DNA from 2 places in the Litchfieldia luteola genome. Region 2 is predicted to be linked to the other one. Evidence: riboswitches for the same ligand, from Rfam matches in the RefSeq annotation. Region 2 holds a riboswitch; the other holds the start of a gene.

Region 1 (7,948 bases), on a different contig from region 2:
TAATAACTTTACTCTTTATTTCTACTTTTAAAAGATATGTTCCTGTTAAGGACGTTAAATGTATAAGTTTGTTTAGTCATTGCCAACTAGATAATGCCGTACTGGTTGATGTAAGAGACTATAATGAGTCATCAAAAGATCAGATTCATGAGTCGATTAATATACCAATCGCTTATCTAGACCGATATTTCCGTGAGGTTCCAGAAAACAAAGATATTATCATCGTTGCCTCAAATAAACTTGAAAGAAATATGAGTATTCGTTTCTTTAGAAAGTCTGGTTACAAGGTGGTTGGCTATCTGTTAATGACTGAACGAAAAAAATCGAAAATGAAGGAGGATGTCTATGGAGTACACTGATCAAATGAAAAATAGGGTAAAACGAATGGAAGGTCAGTTAAGAGGAATTTTAAAAATGATGGAAGACGGTAAGGACTGTAGAGAAGTTATTACGCAGCTCTCTGCTGTTCGTTCAGCAGTTGATCGAACTGTTGGCGTAGTTGTTAGTTCTAATTTAGTTGAGTGTGTGTTAGATGCAGAAAAACAAGGTGAAAAAACAGATGAACTAATTAAAAAAGCCGTTAACCTGCTTGTGAAAAGTAGATAAATAATGAGGGGTTGACATTCTTTTTTATAAACAGTAATATACCCGTAGGGGTAATTGTAATAACCTTTTAATTATTATAAATGGAGGTAACAACAAATGAATGTAGATAAAACATTAGACGCAAAATGATTAGCTTGTCCAATGCCGATTGTAAAAACAAAGAAAGCAATGAGCGATATGGAAGTTGGTCAAGTTTTAGAAATTCATACAACAGATAAAGGAGCTCTAAATGATTTAACTGCTTGGGCTAAGTCTGGTGGCCATGAATTAGTAAAACATGATGAAGAAGATAATGTGCTAAAGTTTTGGATTAAAAAAGATTAATTTTTTTTATTAAATTATATACCCCTAGGGGTTAAATAGGAGGAAGAAACATGACAGAAAAGAAGAGAACAACAATCGTATTATTTAGTGGTGATTATGATAAAGCAATGGCAGCTTATATTATTGCGAATGGTGCAGCAGCTTATGATCATGAAGTAACGATTTTCCACACGTTCTGGGGATTAAATGCTTTACGTAAAGATGAGCATGTAGAAGTGAAAAAAGGTTTCATGGAAAAGATGTTTGGGAAAATGATGCCTCGAGGCGCTGAAAAGTTAGGATTATCAAAAATGCAATTTGCTGGTTTTGGTCCAAAAATGATTAAAGGTGTAATGAAAAAGCACAATGCGATGTCTTTAGAGCAATTAATTGATATGGCACAAGAGCAGGATGTGAAATTAGTAGCTTGTACAATGACAATGGATCTATTAGGCCTTCATAAGGATGAGTTATTAGAGAACATTGAATATGCGGGAGTTGCTGCTTATTTAGCTGATGCTGAAGATGGTAATGTAAACTTATTTATTTAGACAAGTAGGAGGTATATACCAGATGGACTATTTAAATTATATATTGATTGGTCTTTTAATCTTATTTTTACTTCAACGTTTACTTCCAACAAAAGGTGTTAGACAAATAACAACTGCTGATTTAAGAAAAGAATTAAATGATAAGAATAAACAATATATTGATGTTCGAACTCCAGGTGAGTTTAAAGGTAGAAATATCAAAGGTTTTAAAAATATACCACTTCACCAATTGGCTTCTAAGGCAAGTGAATTATCAATAGATAAAGAGGTAGTTGTAATCTGTCAAAGTGGAATGAGAAGTAATAAAGCAACAAAGGTATTAAGAAAACAAGGATTTAATCAAGTAACAAATGTAAAGGGCGGTATGAGTGCCTGGGTATAATAAATGATTAGGAGGAACAATGATGAAAACAATGACAGCAAAAGAAGTTGAAACTCTATTAAATGAAGGCCAAACATTAAATATGATTGACGTTCGTGAAGTGGATGAAGTGGAAGCTGGTAAAATTCCCGGAGTTATTCATATTCCATTAGGTTTAGTTGAATTCCGTATGCACGAGCTTGATAAATCAAAAGAATATGTCATGATCTGCCGTTCCGGTGGAAGAAGCGGTCGCGCTGCACAGTTTTTAGAAGGCCAAGGCTTTAATGTAATTAATATGACTGGTGGTATGCTTACTTGGGAAGGTAAGGTTGAGTAATTTTTTAGTCAGACGGATACCCCCATGGGTTAATATGTGAATTGATATTGATTTATCGGTCAATTCCGGCTGTTTATCGTTCAAATTGAGGATTTATCGGCCAATTCCGACTGTTTATCGGTCAATATGGAACTTTATCGGCCAAACCCAGCTTTTAAGATATTTTTGAACTACAAATTTTAAAACGGAGGTCACGATATGAATACTTTAAAAGTAAACGAAGTTTTAGATGCAAAGGGCTTAGCATGTCCAATGCCGATAGTAAGAACGAAAAAAGCAATGAATAATCTAGAGCCAGGTCATGTGTTAGAGGTTCTAGCAACAGATAAAGGATCTAAAGCAGATATTAAAGCATGGGCTGAGAGCACTGGCCATCAATATTTAGGTACCCTTGAAGAAGGAGAAGTCCTAAAGCATTACTTAAGAAAATCTTCTGGGGAAGATAAGCTTGAAAGAAAACACCCAAATGTAGTGAATAACGATGAATTAGTACAAAAATTAGCAGCAAATAATGTAGTTGTGATTGATGTTAGGGAAACTGCTGAATACGTATTTAATCATATTCCAAATGCAATCTCAATTCCATTAGGGGACCTTGAGACTCGCCTAAATGAATTAAATAAAAACGATGAAATTTATGTAGTATGTCGTACTGGAAATCGTAGTGATTTTGCTGCACAAAAGCTAGCTGAAAATGGATTTACCAATGTATATAATGTTGTTCCAGGTATGAGCCAATGGTTTGGTGAAACAGCGAGTTTAAATAAATAAATTTTTTTAAAACAAAACATACCATAGGGGGTAATTTGCGATGACTGTTAATGCAATGATTTCAAAAGAGGTAACAGAAAAGGTAATCAATAAAGAGGCACTATTTATCTTAGATGTACGTAACGAAAGTGATTTTCAAGATTGGAAAATTGAAGGAGATAACTTTGAGTATTTAAATGTTCCTTATTTTGAATTACTTGAAGGTGTTGAAGATATTCTTGAGAAAATTTCAACTGATAAAGACGTACTTGTTGTTTGTGCAAAAGAAGGATCTTCTATCTTTGTAGCAGAGATGCTTTCTGAAGCTGGCCTTACTGTTTCTTATTTAGAAGGTGGTATGAAAGCCTGGAGTGAATACCTAGAGCCAGTAAAAGTTGGAGACTTAAAAGATGGTGGCGAAATTTATCAATTCGTACGTATTGGTAAAGGATGTTTGTCATACTTGGTTGTTTCAAACGGTGAAGCTGCAATTATTGATGCAACACGTATGACTGATGTCTACCTTGATTTTGCAGAAGGCATTGGTGCAAAGATTACTCACATTTTTGATACTCACCTTCATGCAGATCACATTTCTGGAGGCCGTAAAATTGCTGAGAAAACTAATGCAACGTATTGGTTACCTCCAAAGGATGCAGAAGAAGTAACGTTCGAATACCAAGCGTTAGAAGGTGGAAATGTTGTAACAATCGGTAATACAGCAATCGATATTCACGCATTGTATTCACCAGGTCACACAATTGGATCTACTTCATTTGTAGTTGATTCAGTATTCCTACTTTCAGGAGATATCTTATTCATAGATTCAATTGGAAGACCTGACCTAGCTGGGATGGCTGAAGATTGGGTTGGAGACTTACGAGAAAGCTTATACAAACGCTATAGAGAATTATCAGATGAATTAGTAGTTCTTCCAGCACACTTTATGATCATTGAAGAGCTAAATGAGGACGGAAGTGTTGCAGAAAAACTAGGTACTCTTTTTGCAAATAACCATGGGTTAAACATTGAAGATGAGAATGAATTTAGAAAATTAGTGACAGAAAATCTACCGCCACAACCTAATGCTTACCAAGAAATTCGTGAAACAAACATGGGGAAAATTACTCCAGATGATGAAAAGCAACGTGAAATGGAAATCGGACCAAACCGTTGTGCAGTACGTTAAGTTAAGAACAGAGGAGGAATTATAAAATGGAAGCAAACAAAGTATTAGACGCAAAAGGATTGGCATGTCCAATGCCTATCGTTAAAACAAAAAAGGCAATGAACGAACTTGAATCTGGTCAAGTGCTTGAAATTCATGCAACTGATAAAGGTGCAAAAAATGATTTAACTGCTTGGGCTAAATCTGGTGGTCATGAGTTTATCAAACATGTAGAAGACAACGGTGTGTTAAAGTTTTGGATTAAAAAAGGGTGAAAATAGAGGGAACCAGTATAGGTTCCCTTTTTAAAGGGGGGATTTACGATGGATTTTGCCTTTATAATTACGATTTTCCTAATTGGATTTATCGGTTCATATATATCTGGAATGCTAGGGATTGGTGGGTCAATCATCAAATACCCAATGCTTTTATATATTCCACCAATGCTTGGAGTGGCAGCATTCACCGCACATGAAGTGTCAGGGATTAGTGCCATTCAAGTGTTCTTTGCAACTATTGGTGGTGTGTGGGCCTACCGAAAAGGTGGCTACTTAAATAAGACACTCATTATTTATATGGGAAGTAGTATATTAATAGGTAGTTTTGTTGGTGGATATGGATCAAAGCTTATGTCAGAGGGTGGCATTAATCTTATCTACGGAATCTTGGCATTAATAGCTGCGGTTATGATGTTTATTCCTAAGAAAGGGATTGACGATATTCCTTTTGATCAAGTTACTTTTAATAAATGGCTTGCTGCAGCACTTGCGTTAATTGTAGGTATTGGAGCAGGAATTGTTGGAGCAGCGGGAGCATTCTTACTTGTTCCTATTATGCTTGTTTTGTTAAAGATTCCTACTCGTATGACGATTGCTTCATCATTAGCGATTACGTTTATCTCGTCAATTGGTGCAACGGTTGGTAAAATTACAACAGGTCAAATTGATTATTTCCCTGCATTTATTATGATTATTGCAAGTTTAATTGCTTCACCTCTTGGAGCAATAGCTGGGAAAAAAGTAAATACGAAGGTATTACAAGTGGTTCTAGCTGTCTTGATTTTCGCTACTGCAGTGAAAATTTGGATAGATATTATTTAAAACAAGATGAGAGACAGTCATTTCGGATGATTGTCTCTCATCTTGTCTTTTTATTTAACATGAATGATTTGTTGGAAAGCAATTTCTTTTCCTGCGCTAGTATATATTCCATGGTTATTTGCGTTTAAGGTTACTTTCACCGCATAAGTGCCAGGGCTTAAATTCCCCAAATTATAATAATTACCATAGAGGCGGTTTATTTTTTTTCCATTGATATATAAGTGGGCATGCCCTTCATTGTATTGGATAACTGTTGAACCAGTCTTTTTGGGTGTAAAGGTGAAATTAGATGTCATTATTTCCAAAAGCCAGGACCCTGATTGATCCTGGGTAATGGATGCTGTAATCGCTGGTAATCTATAAGAAATAGGAATCTCAACCGTTTCTTCATGGTGAGACTGAGCATGTCCGAATGCACTATGGTGCCCATATTGATAATGAAAGAAGATCATGATTGAGACAAAAGTAAATATCACGAAAAAACTGACTAGCCTATACATTAATGTAACGTGTCCTCCTTTGGATTAGTGGTGAAAGAAAACTGTCTCAGGTGTTTATTGTGGCTTGATAGGTTTCGGTGTTTTTCTTAATAAGATAACCTATAACAATTAATACTACCCCTAATCCTAGAAAGGTAAGGTCATAGAATAAAGGGTTTGGATCAGCAGGCTTCACACGATGGATTTGGAGAATATGATGATTAATAATACCTTCGGTTAAATTAAAAAGACCCCCTCCAATCAGGAACCAGCCAATTAATAATCGAATTCCTTTTTTATGTGCAATGGGGTTTTCTGCAACCCATAGAAGAATACCGCCGATCACTAATGTAATGGTTACTGCAAAATGAAAAAGTCCATCACTCACAATCTGTCCCGGTCGATCAGTTGCCATATATACACTATGCCACTGCAAAAGTTGATGGAAGATGATACCGTCTAAAGCTCCAAGAAAACCAAACCCCAATACAAAACTACCAATTTTAATTAAGCTTCTATGCGTTTTTATACTCACAATCTTTCTCCTTTATAAACAATTCTGAACATTATTACATTTTTGCCGAATTGGTAGCATAATATACTTGAAGGGTGGAAACTACAACACTTTAAAGCATCGGGGGCCTGACCCCCAGTCCGTTAATGCGTTACTGAGTTAAATAAATTTGTTGACGGAAAACCAACTTATATAGTATGATTACTATGGATTAATTAATTGAATATTCTTATCAAGAGAGGTAGAGGGACTGGCCCGATGAAGCCCGGCAACCACTGAGTAAATCAGTAAGGTGCCAATTCCAGCAGAACAGTAGGTTCTGAGAGATAGGATAGAAGCAATTCCAACTTCTTCGTATCGAAGAAGTTTTTTTGTTTTCGCGATAGACGAGAGGAGAAGAGAAAAATGAGATATGGATTTTGGTTACCGATTTTTGGTGGGTGGTTACGAAATGTTGATGATGAAAATATGCCACCTACATTCGAGTACGCAAAAGAAGTGATTACATCAGCAGAAGAGTGGGGATATGATACAACACTTATTGCTGAATTATACTTAAATGATATTAAAGGGCCTGAGAGTGACTCTTTAGAAGCTTGGTCAACAGCTGCGGCTTTAGCTGCTGTGACGAGTAAAATTGAAATCATGACAGCCATTCGACCTGGGTTTCATAACCCAGCAGTTGCTGCAAAAATGGCCGCGAATATTGATCAAATAAGTAATGGTAGATTTACCTTAAATGTTGTATCTGCATGGTGGGAAGAAGAAGCAAGGCAGTACGGTGGGATTTTCACTGAGCATGATGAGCGATACGATCGAACAGAAGAATTTATAGATGTACTAAAGGGATTATGGACAGAAGATGTCTTTAACTATGAAGGAAACTTTTATTCAGTTAAAAATGCTGTTTTATCACCTAAGCCTGTTCAAAGACCAAATCCGATTCTTTATGCGGGTGGTGAAAGTCCTAGAGGAAAACAAGCAATTACGAACAAGTGTGACGCGTATGTAATGCATGGAGGAACAGTAGAAGAAGTAACAGCTAAAATAGCTGATATGAAACAAAGAAGAGCGCAAACTGGTAACGCACCTTTTCAATCATTCGGAATGGCTGCATACATTGTTTGTCGTGATACAGAGGAAGAGGCTCAAGCAGAGTTAAATCGAATTACGGATGTAAGAGAATCAAGTGGATATGCTGGGTTCAATGACTTCGTTAGCAAATCACAGCTAGAACAACAAATTAAGCTATATGACTACTCTGTTTCAAATCGTGGGTTAAGACCCAATCTAATTGGTACTCCAGAACAGATTGCTAAAAAGATAATTGAATATGAAGAAGCTGGTGTTGATTTATTACTACTTCAATTTTCACCACAGCTTGAAGAAATGGAACGCTTTTCAAAGAAAGTTATGCCATTAGTCGAAGCACTTAGAGAAGCCAAAGTACAGGAGTGAATAGTAAAATGAGCAAAATATACATCATACATGAAAACAGTGAATGGACCAATCATTTAACAGCTAGACTGGAAGAGTTAGAGCTTCCTTATGAAGAATGGCACCTTGATCAAGGAGTCGTTAATTTATTCGAAGCACCTCCTGAAGGGGTATTTTATAGTCGAATGAGTGCATCTGCACATACGCGTGATCATCGTTTTGCACCGGAATTAGCAGAGTCCGTGCTTGCTTGGCTTGAAAAGAATGAGAAAAAAGTCTTTAACGGAACACGGGCTTTAAGACTTGAGGTTAGTAAGGTCAATCAATATATGGCATTAA
Region 2 (7,948 bases):
TTGATTTAGCTGCCTGACTTATTAAATATTCTTGGTAAAATGGGTTAATACCGCTTTTATTTTTTGCTCCCCAAAGCCCCATTGTGTCTGGAGCATGATGAGTATGTGTTGAAGACACGACAATATGATCAACATAGATGCCTTTTGTACGCAGTGCATCACGAGCTCGTTTTTGAATCTCTAAAGAATCCTTTTGAAAAATACCTACAGAATCAAGGGCAGTAAATGCGACCGTTTTTCCACCTGATTGAAGGATGATTGTTCTTGCCCATAATTCATCAAGTACCTGATTAGGGTCAGCTTTTCTACCATTTCCGTACCCACCAAGATACAGAGGACCTTGTTTTGTAGCATCCATCATAGCTGTGGTAGGTGTAATTTTTTCTTTAGAAGCTCCAGCTTTAAGAGTAACTGGCTGTGGTAAAGGTTGTGACTTCTTTCCGTAAAGCTCTAAAACTACGTTTCTAACTTTTTCACCAGCTGCTCTTTCAATCGATACTTGTTCTTCATATTTCTTAGGATCCCATTCACTCTCAGGAATTAGATAACCAAGCGTATCATGAGTAAGCCCTAAAATCATTGAATATTTATTGTCCATTACTTTACGGAGACTAAGACCAAGCCCAGTTACTGCTTCTCCTGGAGCCGTAACTAGTTCAATGTTTGTATTTTTATCCCCGATGGTTACTCTTGAAATTGTGCTCTCAAGCTTCAGTACATTATTTACCTTTTTCATTTCATAATACGGGCTTAAAATTCCTGTGTTATAGCCACTAACAAATCCTTGATTCTCTACTACGAAATCAACTTTTTTATTCGTAATTTTTAACCCTTTAGGTAAAACTCTAGCATTATCTATAGCTTTCTCAACATATTTAGCAATCTCTTTTCCATAGTATTCGGCCTTCTTTTGGTCAGTGTTGCCATTAGAAATCGGTGTAGCATCACCTAAAGCACCGTTAACAAAAAGAGAGATGCCACCAAATTGGTCTTCTACTTCAGAGTGAAGGTACCCTACAAAATCAGCAGAAAAATTTTTATTATCTCTACCTAAAATAGTCGGGTGAACAGCAAAGTTTATTAAGGTAGCGATGACTTTTTCTTCATCATCGTCCCCTTTATTGTGGCCTTTACCTTTACCCTTATCATGCCCTTTACCTTTGCCTTTTTGATGCCCTTTACCCTTACCCTTTCCTTTACCTTTTTCCTTCTCTAGTTGAGTAATCTGTAGGGTTGTTAAAGTTGTATCGGTCTCACTTTTGCCCCTTCGATTATGGACCAGGTTTTGTGGAACCACTGTAGAGCCTACAGTAACCATTGAATCTTCTTGGTCATCTACTGCTTCTTCAATTGTTTTTACAACCTGATTGATAAAGTAATCCTTGTAGGAATTAGATACACCACCCCACAAGCCTTGAAGATCTGGTCCTGCATGTGTATGAGTTGAGCTAATCATGATTGCATTCTTAGATACTCCGGTCTTTTTTGATGCTTTTTCACGAATCACATTCAGTACCTTGTTCCCTACACCAGTCGTATCCAATGTGACAAAAACAAGCTTTTCGGACTCAGACTTAAGTGCCAGTGCGCGGGCATAAATCGGATCAGCTACACCTATAGCTTTACCACGTTGTTTAAAACCATCATACCCTCCTAAATAAACGCCTTCTGCCAAATGACTTTTAGTTGGGCTAATTCTATTCTGCGCTACACCCGCCTCAAATGCTTCATAAAACTTGTCATCATCATCATCATCATCATCATCGTGCTTAGCCAGACCAATAGATGGAATAAATAACGACAACACTAAAACTGAGATCATAAATACCTTAAAAAACTTCTTCAACTTCTTCCCCTCACCTTGTAGAGCACACTCTACTAAATTTTTATCACTACTAGATTTACAAACACCTACTTAGGATATATGTGCTGAAGGCAAGGCTTAGACTGGTTCAAAAAGCTTAAAATCGAAGATGGGTAAATATGACGATTGGGGCCTGACCCCCAGTGCGTTAAAGCTTTAACGCGCCGGGGGTCAGGCCCCAATTTTTTATCTTGTTAGTACTTTTTGTAGAAACTGTTGTGTTCGTTCTTCTTTTGGCGTTGTGAAAAGGTCTTCTGGTTTTCCTTGTTCAACGATGAAGCCATCTGCTATAAAGATCACACGGTCAGATACGTCACGTGCAAAGCCCATTTCATGAGTAACGATAATCATCGTCTGTCCTTCTTTCGCGAGCTCTTTAATAACAGTTAGAACTTCTCCTACTAACTCAGGATCAAGTGCAGATGTAGGTTCATCAAATAGTAGGATTTCAGGTTTTAATGCTAGCATTCTAGCAATGGCCGCACGTTGTTTTTGTCCTCCTGATAATTGTTCAGAATAATGGTCCTTGTGCCCTAGCAAGCCAACTTTACCCAGTAGCTCCTCAGCTTCTAAAACTACTTCGGTTCTCCTTCTTTTTTGAACAACCAATGGTGCTTCAATTATATTCTCTAAAACTGTTTTATGTGGAAATAGGTGAAAGTGTTGAAATACCATCCCTGAGTAATTTTGTACATTTCTCTTTTGTTGCTTAGAGGGTGTTTTACCGTTAAATCCAACCTGGACTTCGCCAATCGAAAGTGTCCCCGATGTTGGAATCTCCAGTAAATTCATACAGCGCAGCAATGTTGTTTTTCCAGACCCTGATGGCCCGATAATGCTGACTACTTCTCCCTTTTCTATTTGCAAGGAAATCGATTTTAATACTTCATTATCTTTAAAGCTTTTACTTAAGTGTTCTATACGAATCATTTTCGCAGCCTCCTATCATGATGAAACATAACGGTTTGCTTTTTTCTCGAGGTAATCTTGTAACAAGGTTACAATTGTACAAAGTCCCCAGTAAATCAAGGCAACTAGAATATACAATGTTAAGCTCTCATACGTTTGACCAACTACAACTTTTGCACGGTAAAACATTTCAGATACCGTGATAACCATTGCAAGTGAGGTTCCCTTAATGATATCCATGAACACACTTGATAAAGGAGGGAGTGCAATCCGAGTAGCCTGTGGTAAAATAATCCGACGCATTGTTTGCCAATAACTCATACGAAGGGTCTCCGCGGCCTCCCATTGACCTTTAGAAACAGAAGATATGGCAGAGCGAATAATTTCGGCACTATAAGCTGAAAAATGCACACTAATACCGATAATCGCTGCTGTAAGAGGCTGCAACTCAATACCAAGCATCGGTAAGCCAAAATATAAAATAAATAAAATAACGAGAAGAGGGGTTCCTCTCATAAATGATATGAAAATCCGAGCGGGAATACTGTTAATCCAATACTTACTCATTCTTGCCAGCGCAATAAACAAACCCAATACTAAGGAAATGCCCATGCTTACAACGGCAATCAGAATCGTATACCAGGCCCCTTCCAATATAAAGGGAAGTGAGTCTAACGCAATTTCTATATTAAATAGATATTCCCATTTGAAATTTGACATAAATAGGACTCCTTTTTATGATTATCTGCAAAAAGAAAGGAATCACAAAGATTCCTCTCTAACACTAGTCAAGAGTGACTGGTTGTGAAACATCTGCACCAAAGAATTCAAGTGCAATCTCTTTAATCGTTCCATCATCAATCATTTCTTGTAAAACTGTATCTAATTGTTTTTTTAACTCTGGGCTATCTTTTTGCATGACAATGGCCCCAACGTTAGGCTCAAATTTTACATTTTCAGCAAGTTTTAGCCCAGGCTTATCGAATTGTTTTAAGTGCTGAATTAAAACAAGATAGTCATTTAAAGTAGCATCCACACGTCCGTTAACGATTTCAGGTAAAACAGTATCAGAACCTGTGTAAACAACAACTTCTGCACCTTGGCTACGAGCAAAGTCTGAGTAATTACTAGTAGCTGAACCTCCAACTTTTTTCCCTGTTAAATCCTCAACTGTTTCAATATTCGAGCTACCATCTTCACGGACAAGAGCAGACCCAAATGAGTGTTTAATAGGAATTGTAAAATCAAACTTCTCTAGGCGTTCTTCAGTGATTGTAAAATCATTCGCAGCCACATCAATCTGACCATTTCGAAGAGCAGGCAGTAATCCATCAAACTCCATCGTTTTAAATTCGATTTCTAGACCTAATCTTTTACCTAACTCTCTAACGACTTCAACATCAAACCCAGTTAATTCTTTTGTCTCTTCATCAAAATATGTAACTGGAAAATATAATCCTTCAGTACCAACAACTAGTTTTCCAGATTCCTTGATTCGATCCCATGAACTCTGCTCCTCAGAAGCAGTATCTGAATTTGTAGCACCTGAGTTTGAAGTTCCTGCTTCCTCAGTCCCACAAGCAGTTAAAACAAATCCAATCGTTAATATAAAAAGCAATAATGAAAGTTTTTTCATAGGTGTTATACCATCCTTTTCTATAGATTTACTTGGTTTTAGTTAAAAAGTGTTTTTCTCTCATCAACAAAATTCATAAGAAACAAAAAACCTCTTCAAGAAAGAAGAGGTCATGAATTCAAATTGAAAACGTGCGCTCTTCTTATCTATCAAGCTATCGCTTGCTGGAATTGGCACAGTACTCTCAAAAATGAGTCCGCTGCCGAGGTTTCCTAGGGCCATTCCCTCCACCTCTCATGATAAGAAAAAAACGATTATTTAACTGATGATGAAAATATTAACACCATTAAACTAATGAGTCAACAAGTTTGTTTATAAAATTACTCGGTTTAACGCATTAAACCATTGGGGGCCTGACCCCCAATGCGTTAACACATTAACGCACCGGGGGTCAGGCCCCAATTTCTACTCCTTCTTTTAATTTTATGTTGTTTTGTTTAAAATGATAGAAAAGATAGAGACTTGTAGTAGGGGGTGGAAGGTTGTTTAAAAAATTGTTTTTCCTAGCACTATTCATCTTTTTTCTATTTCCAGTTACACAACATGCTGAAAAAACGGTGATTATCGATGTTGGTCATGGTGGTAAGTATAGTGGAACTTGTGGTTATTCAGGCTCAGCAACGGGTTTTTGTGAAAAGGATGCAAACCTGTTAGTTGCATTGAAATTACAAGAAATCCTAAAACCGACAGACATCAAGGTTCATTTAACTCGCACGACCGACACGGAGTTTGCCCCTTATTTGAAAAATGCTGATGGAACCACGGATGGTGGAGATTTCGATGTGCGGATGAAAATGGCGAATGCATTTGCTGAAAAAAATAACAACAACAGTATTTTCATTTCAATCCATCACAATGCTCACCCAACTAATTCCTTCAGAAGAGGCATCGAAACCTATTATTACGATGGGGTAAAACACGGCAAGTCTGAATATCCACACGACCCCTTACAAATAAAGTACTTGTCAGAGAATAAACGACTTGCTGAAGTAGTGCATCCGATACTAGTAAATTCATTACGTCTTCCGGACCGGAAAATCCACTCTGATCAAAGCTTTTATGTCATCCGGAATGCACAAATGCCGTCTATCTTAGTAGAGCTTGGCTATATGATTAATCGACATGAAGAAAAATTAATAAAAACAGAGAGCTATCAGTTTGAAGCAGCAGGGGCACTTGCTAAAGGAATAGAAGCTTACTTTGCTGTTTTTGAAGTGTATGGAAGTAATAATGAAAGATTAGCTACTTTTTCGAATGAAATTGAAGCATTAAGCTATGCTTATACAGTAAAATCAGCTATCTCAGTGTTAGATAAAAACCGTCAAACAACCATTTATGTAAAAGATAGTTTTAGATATGTACTGAAGCCTTGGTAGAGGGAGGAAGAATTCAAGTGAAATTAATAAACGGCATGTTACTATCCTTACTTCTACTTGTCGGATGTTCTCCTCCTCCTACTCAGCAGGTCGAGGAAAAAGCTGAAACTCCCCCACAAGAGCAACCTAAAGAAGCAAAGGAAGTTGTAAAAATAAAACAAGGAAATTTTAAAGAATATCGCCCGAAAGTAGGAGAGAAACGAATATATACGAATGCAGGTGAAGAAATCTATGTTCATGAAATTGTTGCTGAGAATGAAGAGTATGTTCAAGTCATAGTATCTCTAAGCGGTGCACCAACTACTCAAATCTATCGATGGACGAATGAAGAATATGCTCTTGTACATGAAGCTGCAGGGAGGCAAAGCCCAGAGTTAATTGAAGCTTTTGTGCCAATGGAATTCCCTGAGATATTTTTAGATTTAAAAGATGATGGTCAGGCTGAATGGAAGGTAATTGATGAAAACCAAACTATCACCGTACCCAAGGGGACGTTCGAGAGCGTGATAGTCATTCAAAAGACAACAAGCGAAGTTGCAGGTGCTAATACAATCTACACTCGTTATTTTGCCCCAGAAATGGGACTCATTAAAGAAACGTATGAAGTAACTGGGGAACATGGTTATAAGGATGAAGCGAATTTGGATGAAGTTGAGCTGAACTAAAAACAAGAGTCAAACCCTCGTTTGACTCTCTAGTTTCTCTCTTATATTCTTAATCCGCTGCTCTATATAAGGAATATGTCTGTCCTCAAGCCTCAGTTCAAATACTTTCTTCGCGTTCTCCATATACCTTAAGGCGGTTATATAATTCTCAAGCATTTCATAATTGTATCCCGTATGATAATACAAATCTCCAAAAACGTACATATTATCCGTTTTTAAGCACCAATCAATTGCTTGCTTACAGGAATGATTGGACTCTTCAAATCTTGAAAGGCGCGTTAATGCTTTTGCTTTGTTATATAAGATCCTAGATTTAATGGTAACGTCATGCGGATATGGAATCCTCTCCAAGTGAGGAAGCACCATGTCATAAATCTCAATTACTTTTTCATTTTCACTACCATTAAAATGAATCACGGCAATTGAACTATAGATTTCAATTTCACGTTCATTAAATACCTTATCAGTTGAATGAGTTAACTGTATTGCTTCAAATAGTAATTCCTTCGCTAGCTCGGGATTTCTATTAATTTCATATTCACATATTCCTTGATGCCATAAAATAAGCTGTTTGTTTTTTCGTATATTTTTAAATAAAGGATTATTTTTTTCAGCTTTTACTATGTCTCTAATTAGGTCATATTTTGCCTCGCGTCTTGCTTGCCTGAACTGGTGGGCTACTTCGTTTACATAGTCAACCTTTGGTGTGCTAGCAATCTCATAGAAATAATTGATATCAACCCCTAGCTTTTGAGAGATTAAGTAGAGTGTGGATGCAAGTGGATAAACTTCACCCTTCTCTATGACACTAATCTGTGATTGTGTGCAAATCCCCTTTGCCAATTCCACTTGGGACATCCCTAAAGATTTGCGTAAATTTCGTATTTCTTCACCGATTTTTGTGAAATCCAACTTTTTCACCTCATTATTGCTACATCAATATTTTTTCTCATTTAGAAGAGAAATTGGTAGATTACTATTAGTCTAGTGACACAAAACCTTATAAACAAGGAAAACACGTTTTAAATAGTTCTTATATAATACAGTTAAATCAATTAACTACTATCTTATCCCTTAGATGGGTAAAAAGAAACGGAGTGTTATTATGAAAAAATTACTATTTGCAGGTCTATCACTAACTGTTTTGGCTGTCGGTTTTTCTTTTGGAGCAAGTGCCATTAATAAAAATGTAGCAGAGTTACCACCGATTTATCAACCAAATGCTGTAGAAGTTGCAGAACTACCACCAATCTACAGACCAAGTTCATTAGGACTAGTAGCAGAGTTACCACCAATTTACAAACCAAGTTCATTAGAACTAGTAGCGGAGTTACCACCAATCTACAGACCAAGTTCATTAGGATTAGTAGCAGAGTTACCACCAATCTACAGACCAAGTTCATTAGGACTAGTAGCAGAGCTACCACCAATATACAGACCAAGTTCATTAGGATTAGTGGCAGAGTTACCACCGATCTACAAACCAAGTTCATTAGGA

The links. A riboswitch is a leader RNA that binds a small molecule or an ion and turns the genes downstream of it on or off. The one in region 2 is predicted to bind S-adenosylmethionine.
Region 1: it holds a riboswitch for S-adenosylmethionine, as region 2 does, so the genes downstream of both, J2Z26_RS02985 (LLM class flavin-dependent oxidoreductase) here and J2Z26_RS15570 (transporter substrate-binding domain-containing protein) in region 2, are expected to answer to the same signal.

What each region holds. Positions count from the first base shown of each region.
Region 1 is NZ_JAGGKM010000001.1:565,726-573,673, forward strand. It holds gene J2Z26_RS02925 (rhodanese-like domain-containing protein) at 1-359, shown strand, start outside; gene J2Z26_RS02930 (metal-sensitive transcriptional regulator) at 346-606, shown strand; gene J2Z26_RS02935 (sulfurtransferase TusA family protein) at 748-930, shown strand; gene J2Z26_RS02940 (DsrE/DsrF/DrsH-like family protein) at 981-1,460, shown strand; gene J2Z26_RS02945 (rhodanese-like domain-containing protein) at 1,483-1,842, shown strand; gene J2Z26_RS02950 (rhodanese-like domain-containing protein) at 1,865-2,161, shown strand; gene J2Z26_RS02955 (sulfurtransferase TusA family protein) at 2,360-2,932, shown strand; gene J2Z26_RS02960 (MBL fold metallo-hydrolase) at 2,973-4,100, shown strand; gene J2Z26_RS02965 (sulfurtransferase TusA family protein) at 4,127-4,354, shown strand; gene J2Z26_RS02970 (sulfite exporter TauE/SafE family protein) at 4,403-5,179, shown strand; gene J2Z26_RS02975 (hypothetical protein) at 5,230-5,679, opposite strand; gene J2Z26_RS02980 (DUF2243 domain-containing protein) at 5,726-6,193, opposite strand; SAM riboswitch class I at 6,399-6,505, shown strand; gene J2Z26_RS02985 (LLM class flavin-dependent oxidoreductase) at 6,578-7,630, shown strand; gene J2Z26_RS02990 (ATP-grasp domain-containing protein) at 7,639-7,948, shown strand, end outside.
Region 2 is NZ_JAGGKM010000005.1:207,740-215,687, forward strand. It holds gene J2Z26_RS15555 (neutral/alkaline non-lysosomal ceramidase N-terminal domain-containing protein) at 1-1,846, opposite strand, end outside; gene J2Z26_RS15560 (amino acid ABC transporter ATP-binding protein) at 2,051-2,794, opposite strand; gene J2Z26_RS15565 (amino acid ABC transporter permease) at 2,810-3,493, opposite strand; gene J2Z26_RS15570 (transporter substrate-binding domain-containing protein) at 3,558-4,409, opposite strand; SAM riboswitch class I at 4,549-4,655, opposite strand; gene J2Z26_RS15575 (N-acetylmuramoyl-L-alanine amidase family protein) at 4,892-5,785, shown strand; gene J2Z26_RS15580 (hypothetical protein) at 5,803-6,450, shown strand; gene J2Z26_RS15585 (helix-turn-helix domain-containing protein) at 6,460-7,362, opposite strand; gene J2Z26_RS15590 (hypothetical protein) at 7,556-7,948, shown strand, end outside.